Regions from separate parts of the Pedobacter sp. 05T44 genome, predicted to be linked through region 2. Evidence: riboswitches for the same ligand, from Rfam matches in the RefSeq annotation. Region 2 holds a riboswitch; each other region holds the start of a gene.
The links. Region 2 has a riboswitch for S-adenosylmethionine ahead of AC1DDK_RS13225 (SusC/RagA family TonB-linked outer membrane protein). Riboswitches for the same ligand answer to the same signal wherever they lie in the genome.

Region 1: it holds a riboswitch for S-adenosylmethionine, as region 2 does, so the genes downstream of both, AC1DDK_RS09160 (O-acetylhomoserine aminocarboxypropyltransferase/cysteine synthase family protein) here and AC1DDK_RS13225 (SusC/RagA family TonB-linked outer membrane protein) in region 2, are expected to answer to the same signal.
Region 3: it holds a riboswitch for S-adenosylmethionine, as region 2 does, so the genes downstream of both, metH (methionine synthase) here and AC1DDK_RS13225 (SusC/RagA family TonB-linked outer membrane protein) in region 2, are expected to answer to the same signal.

Annotation. Positions count from the first base shown of each region.
Region 1 is NZ_JBFTKO010000004.1:120,557-126,682, forward strand. Features, by position in the region: gene AC1DDK_RS09150 (lipocalin family protein) at 1-416, opposite strand, end outside; gene AC1DDK_RS09155 (trans-sulfuration enzyme family protein) at 535-1,653, shown strand; SAM riboswitch class I at 1,813-1,926, shown strand; gene AC1DDK_RS09160 (O-acetylhomoserine aminocarboxypropyltransferase/cysteine synthase family protein) at 2,166-3,470, shown strand; gene AC1DDK_RS09165 (homoserine O-acetyltransferase family protein) at 3,496-4,554, shown strand; gene AC1DDK_RS09170 (homoserine dehydrogenase) at 4,562-5,803, shown strand; gene AC1DDK_RS09175 (dihydrolipoamide acetyltransferase family protein) at 5,869-6,126, opposite strand, start outside.
Region 2 is NZ_JBFTKO010000007.1:114,464-120,589, reverse strand. Features, by position in the region: gene AC1DDK_RS13230 (SusD/RagB family nutrient-binding outer membrane lipoprotein) at 1-358, opposite strand, end outside; gene AC1DDK_RS13225 (SusC/RagA family TonB-linked outer membrane protein) at 364-3,492, opposite strand; SAM riboswitch class I at 3,743-3,851, opposite strand; gene AC1DDK_RS13220 (alpha-L-rhamnosidase) at 4,021-6,126, shown strand, end outside.
Region 3 is NZ_JBFTKO010000018.1:93,497-99,622, forward strand. Features, by position in the region: gene metH (methionine synthase) at 1-3,040, opposite strand, end outside; SAM riboswitch class I at 3,158-3,267, opposite strand; gene AC1DDK_RS22070 (Bax inhibitor-1/YccA family protein) at 3,533-4,285, opposite strand; gene AC1DDK_RS22075 (hypothetical protein) at 4,334-4,903, opposite strand; gene murQ (N-acetylmuramic acid 6-phosphate etherase) at 4,910-5,716, opposite strand; gene AC1DDK_RS22085 (S41 family peptidase) at 5,901-6,126, shown strand, end outside.

The DNA.
Region 1 (6,126 bases), on a different contig from region 2:
ACCATACTATTGCCATCTGTAGAAGACAATACCGATCTGTAACCAGAAGTTACGTTTTTGGCTTTTTCGCCTTCAAAGATCTTTTTGAATTGGAATGTCTCGTCAGCAGGACTTACTGACCAGTATATTTTCTGAGTTTTTGCAGTACACTCTCCTCCACCTGGTAAGGTATAGCTTCCGTTTCCGCTATTAGTGAGACTCCAGGTACTTCCTTTGAAGCAAGTATAAGAACCTTCATCAAACAATGATTTTACTGCTGATTGCGGCAAGCCTTCAAATGTAATATCATTTAAAACCCAATTACCAGTTACATTACCTTTCTTTAAACTTTGAGTTGCACCACCTTTAGGCGAACAACTTTGCAAAACCATTAACGAACTGCATAAAATGGCTGCTATCAGTAATATTCTTTTCATATTCTTCTTTAATTTGATAATTCAATTACATAAATCTTGCCAAAACTTAAGGCGAATAACATTATACCCTTAACTTTGTTACATCTTATGCCCAATCTTAACTTTTAACCCCGTAATAATGAAGCCAGAAACACTTGCAATACATGCTGGAAATTTATATAAAGTCAGCACTAATGATGTTACACCTCCTATAAATCTATCTACCACATTCCTGAGAGATGAAGATGGTGGCTACTCTGGTGGACATATGTATAGCAGAGTAAGTAATCCAAATAGATCAGCACTGGAAAATGCGCTTTCAGAATTAGAAAAAGGTGTAGAAGCCTGTGCGTTTTCTTCAGGAAATACGGCTGGAATGGCAGTTTTTCAGGCTTTAAAACCAGGAAGCCATATCATTGCTCCTGACGACATGTACTGGGGTTTTAAAAAACAACTGCGGACCATTTTTAAAGATACTCTTGAAATTGATTTTATAGATCTTACGAACCTTGATAACATAGCAAAATTCATTAAGAAGAATACTGTATTGATATGGATAGAAACCCCTTCTAATCCATTATTAAAAATTACAGATATTGCCGGGGTTTCCAAAATCGCCAAGGAGAACAACCTTATTCTTGCATGCGACAGCACTTTTGCTTCGCCATGCTTACAAAACCCTATTGATTTTGGGGCGGATATTGTAATGCACTCTTCCACAAAATATATTGGTGGCCATAGTGATGTTCTGGGTGGGGTACTTATCACGGCAGAAAAAAATGAATTTTGGGAAAAGATCAGAAACATACAGCAAGTTGGTGGAGCAGTACCCTCTCCTTTCGATTGTTTTCTGTTAATAAGAAGTATCAAAACATTGGCATATCGCATGCGCGGCCACTGTACTAATGGATTGGCTTTAGCATTACATCTAGAAAAACACCCTGCTATTGAAAGAGTTTATTATCCGGGATTAATAACCCACCCTCAGTACGACATCGCAAAAAGGCAAATGAATGGCTATGGAGGAATGTTATCGGTGTTAGTTAAAGGTGGATCTGATGAAGCCAGAAAAGTGGTTAATAAAGTTAAAGTCTTTGCGCAGGCTACAAGTTTAGGTGGAGTTGAAAGTTTAATAGAACACCGTGCATCTGTTGAAGGACCTGACACCAAAACCCCACAAAATTTAATTCGGATATCTGTTGGGCTTGAGCATATAGATGATCTAATAGCAGATTTAGATCAGGCACTTGCAGGATAAAATCAAGCAACCCCATCAAAAAATTAATTTACAACACTGTAATACAACAAGTTAATAAATATCCAAAATATAATTTTGGATATTTATTAACTTAAATCTACATTTGCGATATCATTTAGCGAAAGCTAACCAAGTCAACCTTCCTTAATAAAAAGGTTTGATTTATAAAGAAGTGGCGAGAGACAGGCTCTTTGACCCACTGGCAACCCTCCCAAGATGGAGAAGGTGCCAATTCCTGACCAAAAGACATGGTGTCGTTTGGAAAGATAAATTGAAACAAAATGAAAACTGTAAGCATTACTTCAAATCTGTTTAATTATTGTTATCCTCAGCAGGCTAATTGCATGTGCTGTTGCATACTATAATTTACAAATCTTCCTTTTGCATTTCACATTCATACGGAAGGCCCCTTGCAGGGGTACGCTTAACAACGGTATACGTTTCCGAAGCTAAAATCTCCGCAACGTATCGACTCAAAAACATAACAGGAACCACTTAAAACTAAATATAACATGTCAACATCACATAAATTCGAAACATTACAAGTACATGCAGGTCAGGAAATTGATCCTACTACAGGATCAAGAGCTGTTCCAATATACCAAACTACCTCTTACGGTTTTAAGAACTCCGAACATGGTGCAAACTTATTTGCGCTAAAGGAATTCGGAAACATTTACACCAGGATCATGAATCCGACAACTGATGTTTTCGAAAAAAGAATAGCAGCACTTGAAGGCGGTGTGGCTGCTTTAGCCGTAGCTTCGGGACAGGCGGCTCAATTTATTGCATTAAATAATATCCTACAGGCAGGTGACAATTTTGTATCCTCATCTCATTTATATGGCGGATCATATAATCAGTTCAAAGTAAGCTTTAAACGTCTTGGTATTGAGGTTAGGTTTGCTAATGGCGATGATGCCAACGATTTTGAATCAAAAATCGATGCAAATACTAAAGCTATATATTTAGAAACCATTGGTAATCCTGCTTTCAGTATTGCCGATTTCGAAAAATTATCTGCCATTGCCAACAGACACGATTTACCGTTAATAGTAGATAATACTTTTGGCGCAGCTGGTTATCTGTTTAAACCTTTAGAACACGGGGCCCATGTTGTTGTGCAATCTGCTACCAAATGGATTGGCGGACATGGCACCAGTATTGGCGGGGTAATAGTAGATGGTGGAAATTACAACTGGGGAAATGGCAAATTCCCTCAATTTACCGAGCCATCAGAAGGATATCATGGTTTAATTTTTAATGATGTTTTTGGAATTGGTGGTCCTTTTGGAAATATTCAATTCATTATTCGTGCCCGCGTTGAAGGGTTAAGAGATTTTGGCCCGGCCATCTCTCCTTTCAACTCTTTCCTTTTAATTCAGGGATTAGAAACTTTATCACTTCGCGTGCAACGTCACGTAGATAACACACTTGCACTGGCGACCTGGTTAGAAAGCCATGATGCTGTGAAGAGCGTAAACTATCCCGGACTTGAAAGCAGTCCATACCATGCTAACGCCAAAAAGTATTTAAAGAATGGATTCGGTGCAGTGCTATCTTTTGAACTACATGGTGATAAAGAAAAAGCAACGGCATTGGTCGACAATCTTAAACTTGTTAGCCACCTTGCAAACCTGGGTGATGCAAAAACCCTTATCATACAACCTTCAGCAACTACGCATCAACAACTAAGTGACGAGGAACAAATTGCTGCAGGCATTACAGCCAGCCAGCTACGTGTTTCTGTAGGAATTGAACACATAGACGACATTAAGGCTGATTTTGAACAAGCCTTTGCTGCTATCAACAAATAAAATAAAACGCTACAAGATCTAAAGAATGAGCACTACTGCCACATATACGCATACAAAGTTATTTAAGCTAGAGAACGGGAAAAAACTACGCAAATTAGAGATTGCTTATCAAACTTATGGCAAACTAAATGCAAAGAAAGATAATGTGATCTGGGTATGCCATGCGCTTACAGCCAATGCTGATGTTTTAGACTGGTGGAAAGGACTTTTCGGCAATAACGACCTGTTTAACCCTGAGGAACACTTTATCATCTGTGCAAATGTATTAGGGTCTAATTACGGTACAACCAATCCATTAAGTATAAATCCGGTAACAGGGCAACCGTATTACCTTGCTTTTCCAGAATTTACCATCAGAGATTTGGTCGCTGCTCACCGCTTGCTTGCATCATATCTTGGCATTCAACACCTTAAAGTATTAATTGGCGGTTCTTTAGGCGGGCAACAAGCATTGGAATGGGCCATTACAGATAGCAAGAGCGTAGACAATCTAATTCTTGTAGCTACAAATGCAGTACACTCACCATGGGGAATTGCATTTAACGAGAGTCAGCGTTTAGCAATCAGCACTGATCGTACATTTTATGCACAGCAGCCAGATGGTGGCTTAAAAGGTTTAAAAGCCGCAAGAAGCATTGCTTTATTATCTTATCGCACTTATGAAGCATATTCAGCTACTCAATTAGAAAGTGTAAATGACAAAACAGGTTCATTCCGAGCCGCCTCTTACCAGAATTATCAGGGCGAAAAACTGTGTAAACGTTTTAATGCCTACAGCTATTGGTACTTGAGTAAAGCAATGGACAGCCATAATGTTGGCCGAAGCAGAAAAAGTATTGTTGATGCCTTAGCATTAGTTAAAGCGAATACGCTGGTAATAGGAATTGAAAACGATGTTCTGTTCCCGCTTTGTGAACAAGAGTTTTTAGCGAAGCATATTCCAGGAGCAGCACTCAAAAGTATTAGCTCTGCTTATGGCCACGATGGTTTTTTAATTGAGACAGACATATTAACCAACATAATTGGCACATTCTTAAAAGAAAGTGCAAATAAGAAAATAATTAAATTACATAAAACAGCATAGTATTTAGATGAGTAAGAAACTTAAGATCGGCTTATTTGGTTTTGGAGTTGTTGGACAAGGATTGCATGATATTATTCGCGGTCAGGACCTAAACCTTGAGATCGTTAAAATAGCTATTAAAAATCCTGAGAAAAAACGTAGCCTTGAGGCACATCTTTTCACCACAAATCATGACGAAATATTAGACAATAGTGAAATTAACACTGTAGTTGAGTTAATTGATGACGCAGAGATTGCCTACAACATCGTTAAAAGAGCATTAATCAGCGGTAAAAATGTAGTTTCTGCCAATAAAAAAATGATTGCTACTCATCTGGCCGAACTGGTTGAATTGCAAGAAAAACATAATGCATCTCTATTATATGAAGGTGCAGTTTGCGGCAGTATACCTATCATCCGTAATCTGGAAGAATATTACGACAATGAATTACTGCACGGTATAAGTGGAATATTCAACGGTTCATCTAACTACATTCTATCTAAAATATTTAATGAAAATCTTGAATATGGCGTGGCATTAAAGCAGGCGCAAGATCTTGGTTTTGCTGAATCTAATCCTATTCTGGATGTTGGAGGTTATGATCCTAAATTTAAATTGGCTATTGCAACTGCACATGCTTACGGGTTATTTATTGATCCTGATAAGATACTTAATGTTGGCATTCAGAACTTATCAGAGCATGACATTAAGTACGCCAGAGAGAAGAACTTTAGAATTAAACTTGTACCTACTGCGCGTAAAATAAGCACCAAGCAAATCATTACTTATGTATTGCCAAAGTTTGTAAAATCTGATGATTTTCTGTTCAATGTAGAAAACGAATACAACGGTGTAACTGTTCAGGCCGCCTTTGCTGATAAGCAATTCTTCTTTGGAAAAGGTGCAGGTGGTCACCCTACAGGAGCAGCTGTTTTATCAGATATAGCTGCACTAAGATATGATTATCGTTATGAGTATAAAAAATACCATCAACACAATGGGTTAGTTCATACCGACAATGTAAACATTGAAGTTTATTTGCGCTATACCCATGAGTATACATTGGAAAAGCTGCAGATAGATAATATTATTGAGCGGTTCTCCCGTAATGATTACAAATATGTAATTGGAAATGTAAGCCTGAAAACTTTATTGGCTAACCGCGACCTTCTTGAGCAAAAGGATGTTTTTATTGCTCATACTGGTAGGTACACTTACACCGAACAGCAAATCTTAAAGGTTTCTGAAGAGGAAGTGATATTTAACTAGTTATTATTTTTGCTTTGTTTTGATAGTGAAAAGGCCCCATTCGGGGCCTTTTGCTTTATGTTATTTTATATTTCTCTGTTCAAATCCCAATTTTCAAGATAATCAGCTACTCTTCTTACAAAAGATCCACCCAACGCTCCATCTACAACTCTATGGTCATAGGAAAGCGAAAGGAACATCATATGGCGTATAGCGATTACATCGCCAAATTCTGTTTCTAATACTGCTGGTTTCTTTTTAATTGCGCCTACGGCTAAAATGGCGACCTGTGGTTGATTAATAATAGGTGTACCCATTACATTACCAAAAGAACCTACATTAGT
Region 2 (6,126 bases):
TGTAATTGGTGTTTTGTTGTGCATCGGCTAGCTCAATCAGTTTGTTAAGATTGGTAATACCTTTTGTATATCCGGTGTTCCATAAATCCTGAAGATCGGTATTAGAAAAAATATAACGATCGGCATCAGTATACTGTATTTTTGACCAGTGCTGAACAAATAGCAGACTTGAGTTAATATTGTTAGTTCCCCAGTATGCATCAGCAGTGTTCTTTATAGCACCTGTTAGCAAATAATCAGGAAGGGGGTTTTCTGCAGCGTTGGGATTTTTGTTGATATCTGCCAGCTCGTCTTTGCACGAAGTGAAAGCCGTTGCTATAATTGCAGAAAAAAGGATTGGAATATATTTGAATTTCATGATGTCTAGAATTTAAAATTAAGGTTAAAACCAAATGATCTTGTTGTTGGAAGAGTTAGGTCCTCCAGACCCTGAGCGTTTCCTGTGTTGAATGCAGTTTCAGGGTCAATATTTGGTACATCTTTATGGATGATCCAAAGATTACGTCCCACTATTGAGAAAGTAGCGTCCTGTAACCCGATCTTTTTAACCCATTGCGAAGGAATGTTGTAGCTCAATCTAGCTTCTCTTAATTTGATATAAGAAGCGCTGTAAACAAATTGCTCATCTGCATTGGTTGTAGCTTTGTAATACTCTTCTGCAGGAATGATTTTATTGTTCTTAGTGCCATCAGCCAGAACGCCGTCAAAGATCATCCCGTCATTAAATGTTGTTCCTCCTGAGGTATAGGTAAGTCCGCCATTTTCAGCATTTCTTCCTCTCATTGTACTTGCCAGTACACCCGTATAAGTTCCTGTAGCGTTACTACCAGAGAATACCTTACCACCAATTCTGGCGTCTACGAGGAAATTCAAATTGAAATTCTTGTAAGTAAAGTTATTCGTAATTCCGCCTATCCAGTTTGGTGTAAACTTACCAAGAATTTGTTTTTCAGGATTGATAACCGGAGTACCATCAGAGCTTACCAGAATTTGTCCGGCAGCATCACGCTGGTAGGCAGTTCCGAAGAAAGTACCGTAAGGCTGGCCTACAGCTGCCAATACATCAAGCGTTCCACTGGTACCAATTGTATAGCTGCTAATGCGTCCTTCTTTATCCAATTCTGTAACCTTACTGCGATTACGTGAATAGTTTAAATTGATGTCCCAGCTAAAGTCTTTAAGTTTAACAGGGGTTAAACCTAGTTGAACTTCTATTCCTTTGTTATTGATACTTCCGCCATTAATAAGTTTTTGTGTATATCCTGTTCCTGAACTTACATCAACTTTTAAAATCTGATTAATACTGTTTGTATTGTACACACTTAGATCCAGCTTGATGCGGTTATCAAACAACCCAATTTCGGCACCCGCCTCAGTCGATTTGGTGATTTCTGGCAGAAGGTTTGGATTAAGGTCGATCGTATTAACTGATTGTTGTGGATTTCCATCAAATGGAGCAGTGAAGCTATAGGTATTGATCAGTTGATAAGGGTCTGTTGCCTTTCCTACTTTAGACCAGCCTCCTCTTAGTTTAGCGAAACTAAGCACCTCGCTTTTAATATCAAAAGCTTCTGTAAGAATTAAACTTCCATTAACAGAAGGGTAGAAATAAGATAAGTTCGGTTTTGGTAAACTGGAATCCCAGTCGTTACGTGCTGTTAAATTCAGATATGCATAATCTCTAAAGCCCAACTGAGCGGATCCAAATAAACTATAGGTTCTAAGTTTGGTGTAAACGTTTGAAGATACCAATGGATCTCTGGAGTTGCTCAAGGTATATAAGCCGTTTACTGCCAACTTGGTCGCTTTCTGATCGTTTTGTTCGAAAGTTGAAGTTCTAATGTTTCCGCCACCCAAAATATCTATTGAGAAATCTGAATTCAGTTTCTTATTGAACTCTAAACGACCTTCGGTATTATTTTCATTAACCGTATATGCATCTTCCTCATATGAACCGAATGGGGTACCATTTGTTCCATAAGCGATTTTGATCTTTCTACGGTCTGTATAGTAATCATTTCCTGTCCTGAAGTTGGCTGAAAGTGCGCTTGTAATTTTATAATTTAATTCTGCATTACCAATAATGCGATCACGTTTCTGACCAACTGTATTTTCATAGGCTATGAAATAAGGGTTACTATAGTAACTATTGTTCCAGTTAAAGTCGTTTCCGTTTTCGTCTTTATAGTTTTTAAGCTGACTAACATCTACCTGTCTTCCAAACCATGTAAATTGAAGCATCGGGCCAGTTGCACGTTTTCCGCCTGAGGCAGGAAGGTTATCGGCATTGCTTTTTATATAATTTGCAGAAGCGTTTAAAGTTAATTTAGGAGTGATTCTGTACGTGGTATTCAATAATAATGAATTCTTGTCCTGAGAAGAATTTGGCAGTATACCACCTTGCGTAAGGTTGTTGTAAGAGAAACGGACATCTTGTTTTTCTCCAGAGCCTGCAATGGCAATACCATTATTAAGCGCAAAACCTGTTTCAAAGAAATCCTTAACATTATCTGGATGAGCAATAAATGGAACAGCAACACCTTTAGAGTTAAACTGAGGAATTAAACGGCCATCCAATGCTGGTCCCCAGCTTTCATCTACACCGTCGTTTACACCTCCACCTTTTCCATCTACAAAGCTAAACTTGCCGCTTGTACCTTGTCCGAATGAGTTTTGATAATCCGGTAAGGTCAATAGGTTTGAAAATGTAGCGTTGGAGTTAACACTGATACCTAAACCCTTTTGGCCTCTGCCAGTTTTGGTTTTAATAAGGATAACACCTGCTGCTGCACGTGATCCATATAGTGCTGCTGCATTTGGACCTTTAAGTACACTGATTGATTCAATGTCTTCTGAATTAATATCCGAAATGGTATTGGCAAAATCCCTTGATCCAGCTATACCTAGATTCTGCGAATTATCAACGGGTACTCCGTCCACTACAAAGAGGGGTTGGTTGTTACCTGATATAGAGGTTTCACCACGAATAATAATTCTTGATGAACCCATATCGCCCTGGCTATTTGTAGTTTGCACACCGGCAATTTTTCCGGCCAGAGAGTTGATTATATTGGTTTCTTTTGCGGTAGCAATATCTTTAGATTTTAATTCCTGAACAGCATATCCCAACGATTTCTTTTCTTTAGAAATCCCAAGGGCTGTAACAACAACTTCACTTAAAGCATTTGCCGAAACATCAAGCGCAATATTTAATGTAGTTGTAGCTGCGGTAATGGTTACTTCTTTTGTAGTATATCCAAGATAAGATATACTAAGTACATCATTAACATCTGCAGCTAGAGAAAACTTACCGCTGCCATCTGTAGTTGTTCCGCTTTTTTTACCTTTTATGGTAATTGATGCTCCTGGAATAGTCTCCCCGTCGGGGTTTCCGGTAACAGTACCTGTTATTTTAACAGATTGTGCCTGTACGGTTTGCAGGAAAAAAAAGGATATAAGAATCCCTGCAAAAATTTTGTATATTTTTAACATGTGAATTAAATAAATGGGTGTATAATAAATTCTTTGGGTTGCATTAAATAGAGCAACAGTGCATTCGTTTTTGAGTGATCATAAGACCAGATGAAGGGTAATGAGATGGAGATGAGCAGCGCATTTCTTTTTGGTGTACTTTCTGTGTCATGTTTTTATACATTTATAGTTTAGGTCATCCCTTACATACTTTGTCGCGAACAGAATTAGATTTGGTTATGATGATTGATAAGGAGCATTGCGCTGTTTAATCTTATCTTTTCCGCTTTGCAGCGAATTGGAATTAGCACCTTTTACAATAAATTGTAGAGGTTGCTAAGACATCATAGGGCCAATCCCTCAGTCTTTCTTGATAAGCAGGAAGTTTTAAGAACCATTTGCTGCGACAAATATAAGAATAATCTAGTATTCCTATAGAAATTAATAAAATAAATATTCTGTATTTTGAGCAGGACAGTACAGGTTGCTGAAAATGACTAAGAAAATTAACATTGTAAACACACTAAACTTTACCTGAATTATATTCTAATGAAATTTCTTTATTCTTTCTTGCTGATGCTCTTCACCATTTCTATGGCAGAAAAAGCATACTCTAATGAAGTTAAACCCTCAGGTTTGCAATGCGAACATTTAATAAACCCAATTGGGGTAGATTTGTTAAATCCGCGCTTGTCGTGGATGATGACAGATACCCGTCAGGGTGCTAAACAAACTGCTTATAGAATTATTGTAGGTAAAGATTCATCAGAAGTAGCAAAAAAAAGGGGCCTTTCGTGGGAGTCGGGCAAAGTAGCCTCGTCTGCAAATCTTGTTAATTATAAAGGCAAAACCTTAGAGCCGTTCACTAAATACTACTGGTCTGTTGAGCTTTGGGATAAAGATGGTAAACCAGCTTCATCTGGCGGGGTAGCAACTTTCGAAACAGGAATGATGAAAGTCGACAACTGGAAAGGTACCTGGATCAGTGATGGTAACGATATCGATAAACGCGAGGCTCCATATTTCAGAAAAGTATTTGAACCTTCTAAAAAAATAAAATCTGCAAGGGCATATATTGCTGCTGCTGGTTTGTACGAATTATATTTAAATGGGAAAAAAGTAGGGAACCATAGACTTGACCCTATGTACACCCGTTTCGACAGACGTAACTTATATGTTTCTTACGATGTTACTGCCCAACTTCAAAAAGGTAAAAATGCTGTTGGTGTTTTACTTGGTAATGGATGGTATAACCATCAATCTATTGCGGTATGGAATTTTGACAAGGCACCCTGGAGAGCAAGACCTACTTTTTGTCTGGATTTAAGAATCACCTATGAAGATGGAACTGTTGATGTGGTTACTTCCGGGGGCGACTGGAAAACAAGTTCAAGTCCGATAGTACTCAACAATATTTACACTGCCGAGCATTATGATGCACGCAAGGAGCAACCGGGTTGGAATACTGCAGATTTTGATGATAAAAAGTGGAATGGCATCTCGCTTAGAGCTGCCCCGTCCAATAATGTTGTAAGTCAGGTTATGCAGCCAATTCGTAATGTCGAAGAAATTCCTTCTAAAACAATGCAAAAGGTTAACGACACTGTATATGTTTTTGATCTGGGCCGCAATATCTCTGGAGTTACAAAAATTAAAGTAAGCGGAGAGGAAGGCACTGTTATTCGTATTAAGCATGGCGAACGCTTGCATGCTAACGGAAGGCTAGACCTATCTAATATTGATGTTTACTATCGCCCTAAAGATAATACCGATCCTTTTCAAACAGATATCGTTACCTTATCAGGTAAAGGAGAACTTGAGTTTATGCCTAAGTTCAATTACAAAGGATTCCAGTATGTTGAGGTGATCAGCAGTAAGCCGGTACAATTAACCAAAGAAAGCATCACCGGTTACTTTATGCACAGTGATGTTACCCCGACAGGTAAAATAAGCTCTTCAAATAAGCTAATTGATCGACTATGGTGGGCAACTAACAATTCTTACTTGTCTAATCTAATGGGATATCCTACCGATTGTCCGCAAAGAGAAAAGAATGGATGGACTGGCGATGGACACTTTGCTGTTGAAACAGGCCTGTTTAATTTTGACGGTATTACAGTTTATGAAAAATGGCTTGCCGACCACAGGGACGAACAACAACCAAATGGCGTACTTCCTGATATTATACCTACAGGTGGATGGGGTTATGGATCGGCAAATGGAACTGACTGGACAAGTACAATTGCTATAATTCCATGGAATATATACATGTTTTATGGCGATAGTAAGTTGCTTTCAGATTCTTACAACAGCATTAAACGGTATGTGAATTACATAGAGCAAATTAGTCCTGCAGGATTAACAACCTTTGGCAGAGGCGATTGGGTGCCTGTTAAATCACAATCGTCATTGGAATATACCTCTTCTACTTATTACTATGTAGATGCAGTTATCCTTGCAAAGGCTGCAAAAATGTTTGGTAAGCAGGCCGATTATAGCTATTACAGCAACCTTGCAGAGAAAATTAAAAAGGCAATAAACGATAAGTATTTAAACCGCACAACGGGCATTTATGCATCAGGTGTACAAACTGAATTAAGTGTTGCCCTGCAATGGGGATTGGTACCTGAAGAGCTTATTACAAAAGTTGCAGAG
Region 3 (6,126 bases), on a different contig from region 2:
CCACATCAAGCACAATATCATCGCCTTTTGCATATGCAGGCCAGAAACCTATTACCGCTTTTGCAGTAAGTAATTTCTCGTCAACAATCTTTTTTAACAATGCTTTGGCGTCATTAAAAAGTTTTTTAGCCTCATCACCAACAACTTTATCCTCAAGGATACGCGGGTAACTACCACGCAGTTCCCAGGTTTGGAAAAAAGGAGTCCAGTCTATATAAGGCACAAGCTCTTCAAGAGGGTAATTTTCAAATACCCTGGTTCCTGTAAAAGAAGGAGCAGGAGCAACCAATGCGGTATCTATCTTAAAGTTATCCTTTCTGGCTTCTTCAATTGTTTTAAAACGTTTATCAGAGCGCTTATTTAAGTGCGCCTCACGTGCTTTATCATATTCCTCGCGAATACCCTGGATGTACTCATCGCGGGTATCTTTGTTCATTAAAGTACTACAAACCGTTACACTTCTCGAAGCATCAAGCACATGGATGGCTGGCCCCGAGTAGTTAGGCGCAACCTTAACCGCAGCATGAATCCTGGAGGTAGTAGCACCACCAATAATTAAAGGAATGGTAAAGCCTTCGCGCTCCATTTCTTTGGCGAAGTGTACCATTTCATCAAGCGAAGGGGTAATTAAACCACTTAAGCCAATAATATCAGCATTTATTTCTTTGGCTTTTTTAATGATTTCCTGTGCAGGAACMATTACGCCCATATCCACAATTTCGAAGTTATTACAAGCTAAAACTACACCTACAATGTTCTTTCCGATATCATGAACATCACCTTTTACAGTAGCCATTAATACCCTTCCGGCCGATGAATTCTGATCCTGATCCGGGTTATCCAGCTTTTCCTGCTCAATAAATGGCAACAGATAAGCCACGGCCTTTTTCATTACACGAGCAGATTTTACAACCTGCGGCAGGAACATTTTACCGGCCCCAAAAAGGTCACCCACAATGTTCATCCCGTCCATTAATGGACCTTCAATTACCTGAATGGGTCTCGCGTATTTCTGACGTGCTTCTTCAACATCAGCATCAAGGTATTCTATAATTCCCTTAACTAACGAATGAGAAAGTCTTTCTTCTACACTGGTTTTACGCCATTCCTCATCCCTGACAATCTCTTTTCCTTTAGATTTGATGGTGTCTGCAAATTCAACCAACCGCTCTGTAGCATCGTCTCTTCGGTTTAACAATACATCCTCTACAAGTACTAAAAGCTCTGGCGGAATTTCCTGATAAACCTCTAGCATTCCGGCATTTACAATCCCCATATCTAAACCAGCTTTGATGGCGTGGTATAAAAATGCAGAGTGCATCGCTTCCCTAACGGTATTATTACCTCTAAACGAGAAGGAGATGTTCGAAACACCACCACTTACTTTTGCATGGGGCAGGTTTTCTTTGATCCAGCGGGTAGCATTTATAAAATCTACCGCATAGTTGTTATGTTCTTCTAATCCGGTTGCAACGGTAAGGATGTTCGGGTCAAAGATGATGTCCTGAGGCGGAAAGCCAATTTCATCAACTAAAATATCATATGATCTTTTACAGATCTCTTTTCTTCTTTCAAAATTATCGGCCTGTCCCTGCTCATCAAATGCCATTACTACTATGGCAGCACCGTAGGTCATGATTTTGCGCGCACTTTCACGGAATTTGTCTTCGCCTTCTTTAAGAGAGATGGAGTTTACAATTCCTTTTCCCTGCAAGCATTTTAACCCGGCTTCTATAACCGTCCATTTAGACGAATCGACCATGATAGGCAACTTGGAAATATCAGGTTCAGACGCAATCAGGTTAAGGAATTTGGTCATAGAGGCTTCCGAATCAATCATCCCCTCATCCATATTCACATCGATAACCTGTGCACCACCCTCAACCTGCTGACGGGCAACGGCAAGTGCCGCTTCAAAATCTCCACCTAAAATGAGCTTAGAGAATTTTGGAGAACCGGTAATGTTTGTACGCTCACCAATGTTTACAAAAATACTCTCTGGAGTTATGGTAACCGGTTCCAATCCGCTTAAACGCAGATAAGGTTCTATCTGAGGTATTTTACGCGGTGCTACATTTTTTGCTTTTTCGGCTATGCAGCCGATATGCTCAGGTGTAGTTCCGCAACAACCACCTACAATATTTACAAAACCGTGCTGAATAAAATCTTCTACCAGATGAGCAGTTTCATGAGGCATTTCATCGTAAGCACCAAATTCATTTGGCAAACCCGCATTAGGATAGGCAGAAACATAGCAGCCTGCCTTAGCCGAAAGTTCTTCTATGTGCGGCCTCATGTCTTTTGCCCCCAAGGCGCAGTTGAAGCCTATACTTAATGGATTGGCGTGTATTACGGAATTTAAGAAAGCCTCGGCAGTTTGGCCTGATAAAGTTCTGCCGGAAGCATCAGTAATGGTTCCGGAGATCATAATCTCTATTTTACGGCCAATTACATTCTCATATTTTTTGATGGCAAATATGGCGGCCTTGGCATTTAAGGTGTCAAAAATGGTTTCAATTAAAAGCAGGTCTGAACCGCCATCAACCAGTCCGCGTATTTGTTCGTAATAAGCATCAACTAATTCATCGAAAGTGAGTGCCCTGAACCCTGGATCGTTTACATCCGGAGAAATAGATAGTGTTCTGTTAGTCGGGCCTACGGCACCGGCAACAAAACATTTTCTGTCGGGATTAGCCGCCATAAATTCATTAACTGCCTCTTTGGCTATTTTAGCCCCTTCAAAGCTCATCTCATAATCAAGCTCTTCCATCTGGTAATCGGCCAGTGAAATACGTTGGGTACTAAAGGTATTGGTCTCAATKATATCTGTACCGGCCTTTAAATATTCGGTATGAATTGCCTTAATGATATCTGGACGGGTAATGTTTAGTAAGTCGTTATTACCTTTTACATCACACGGGTGATCTTTGAACCGCTCGCCCCTGAAATCTTCTTCAGAAAGGACGTAACGTTGTATCATAGTGCCCATCGCACCATCAATGATCAGGATACGTTTTTCTAACTCTGCTCTAATGTCCATTTTTAATAGTAATATGAGTAGGTAATAAGCTAAAGTTGATAGAGGCTGTGCCTAAACAAGTGCCGAACTCATTACATACAAAGCTTATTCGAAAAGTCCGGTTTAGGTGTCGACTTTAACTTATCTTTCGGGAACCAATTGTTTGGCTCCAGTAGAATGTAGCACCTTGTAAGCACAGGTTGCTAAGACTTCGCAGGGTCTAATCCCTCCGTCTTTCTCTATAAGCATTACAAAGGTGCAACAAAGAAAAATCATTTCCAAAATTTCGGCCGTTAAAGCATATAAAATTGTATAGAGGAGACAATTAACTCAGAACTTCGAAACATTGTTTTGAAAACATCACAGTGTACAGCTGAATTTGAAAGCTTAAAATGTGTTTAAATTATAGAGATGGCAATCTGCCTATGAGAGATAAATATGTTGACAACGAAAAGGCGGGTGGGATCATAGTTCATGCTCCACCCGCCTTTAATATTTTTAAGAAACAGGTTGTTATTTTCTGCTTCCGAAGATTCTTAGTAGATATAAGAAGATGTTTATAAAGTCAAGGTAAAGAGATAAAGCGCCCATAATTGCCAGTTTCTTAGCGTCAGTTGCCGCCATTTGATCCCCATTTTCTTCAATACCCGCACCAATACGTTTCAGTTTCTGAACATCGTATGCTGTTAGAGCTGTAAAGATTGCTACTCCAAAGAAGCTCATTATGTAGCTAAAACGATCACTTCCAATAAACATGTTAATGATACCGGCAATGAATAAGCCTACTACACCTACCATTAATATTGGGCCAAATTTGCTTAAATCTACATCTGTGGTGTAACCTAAAACTGCCATTATTCCAAATATACCCGCTGCGGCAGCAAAACATGCTACAATTGAACCAGCGGTATAGATAAGTAATATAAAACTTAAACTAACACCTAATAGAACCGAAAATAGAACAAATACGCCTAATAAAGCACCATAAGACAGGCGGTTAAATCCTGTTCCCATTAAAATTACCAGACCAAGAGGCGCAAACATTGCGATATAACCTAGTATTGTTCTTTGTCCTGTTTCAAAATTAATTAATTGACTTAAAGCTGCAGGAGAAGTTGAAATAAGCAAAGCAGCTAATGTTGATAAACCAAGAGCTATAAACATCCATAAAAAAACATTCGCGAAGAATTTCTTGGCAACTTTACCAGTTAAGTCTTCTACAAAAACGGACTGTTGTGCCCAATCATTATTATTGTTATTATTCATGTGTTTTAAATTTATTTAAAGATACGAATTGTTTCATTCTAACAAAAGCTATGCCCCTAGCCTTTTTGTCAGGATTTCTTCAACTTTCTTGAAAAACTGAAGGGGTTTTAAGGTTCTCCATGCCATATCGTCAAGTTCGCCACCAAAATTGATGTAATAATCTATATTGCTGTTACGGAATTCATTGATTACATGTTCCTGGAAATTGATGCCTGTAATCCACCCATCTTCAACTTCCTGAAACCATTCTTCATAATAACTATCTTCAGAAGAATGGAAGTTCAGTACGTTTTCGCCTATCAGTATGAATTTATTTATGCCTTCGTCAATCATCAGTTCAATGATTTCACGTTTCAGAAGCATAATGTCGTTGCCGATGGCATCGTTCCACTCTCCAATAAGCTCTATGACTGCATAATTTCTATCGTAGTCAACATACAGTACTTTAAGATACATTGTACTTGATCCGAAATCATCCCATTGGGGATGTAACAGAAAATTGTACAGCTGCTTGTCGAAATAAAATTCCGAGTACTCAGTGTTGTAGAACGGAGAACGCTCATCTTCTGCCGCGATATAGTCATCACGCCATAGATAGTAAGGCTCTATTTCGTGCATGTCGGGTTATTTATGAGTAGATTCAACCGCTTTGCGGACACTTCCATAACGGATAAGCAGATCAGCAGCATGTTCATAATCTATATTCAGTTCGTCCATTACCATTTGTGTACCTCTGTCTACCAGTTTATGATTGGTTAGCTGCATGTCTACCATCTTGTTGCCTTTTACCCTGCCTAGTTTTATCATTACCGTAGTACTAAGCATGTTTAGAACCAGTTTTTGTGCAGTTCCAGACTTCATTCTGGTAGAACCTGTTAAAAATTCAGGACCAACTACTACCTCTACAGGGAAATCACTTTCAGCAGCTATCGGCCCCCCTTCGTTGCATACAATACAACCCGTTAAAATGCCATTTTTACGGGCAGTGTTTAGTCCGCCGATAACGTATGGCGTGGTTCCAGATGCGGCAAGACCAATTAAACAGTCGTTGGCATCAATTTTAAATTCCTGCAGATCTATCCATGCTTGCTGGTCATCATCTTCAGCATTTTCAACTGCTCTTCGTATGGCAGTGTCTCCGCCGGCAATAATTCCAACAACCCAATCAAACGGAACACCAAAGGTAGGAGGGCACTCTGAGGCATCAACAACACCCAGTCGGCCACTTGTGCCTGCACCGATGTAAAATAACCTTCCCCCGTTTATCATTCGCTCGGCAACAGCAGAAGCCAGTTTCTCTATCTGAGGAATTACTTTTTCCACAGCATAGGGAACTGTTTTGTCTTCATCATTTATGCCCTTTAGAATTTCAAGTACTGACATTTTATCAATATCGTTATACGTTGATTCTTGCTCGGTTACTCTTATCATTAGATTAATTTTTGTTAAAATTCGTGATTTTCTTGTTAAACCAGAAATAATAGGGGAAATCAATTCAAAATAAGGATTTCTTCTCAATTATAAAGTAATAGAAAAAATACTAAACAAATAAAAATCAAAGCGGTTAATTGATTATATAACAGTCTAATTTTGTACCTTTACGGTGCCTTTAGCCATGAAAAAGAATACCCGTTATAATCTCTTAATTGCCCTCACTTATTCAGTTACTTTAATAGGTGGGATGTTTTTTGGGTATAAGTTTCTGAAAGACCAGGGATATACCTTCCAAAAGACAACATATATAGCGGATAATAATGCGCAAAAGGTTGATGAAATTCTTCATATCATTAATAAAAACTATGTAGACGAGGTTAATGCCGATAGCTTAAATAACCTGCCTA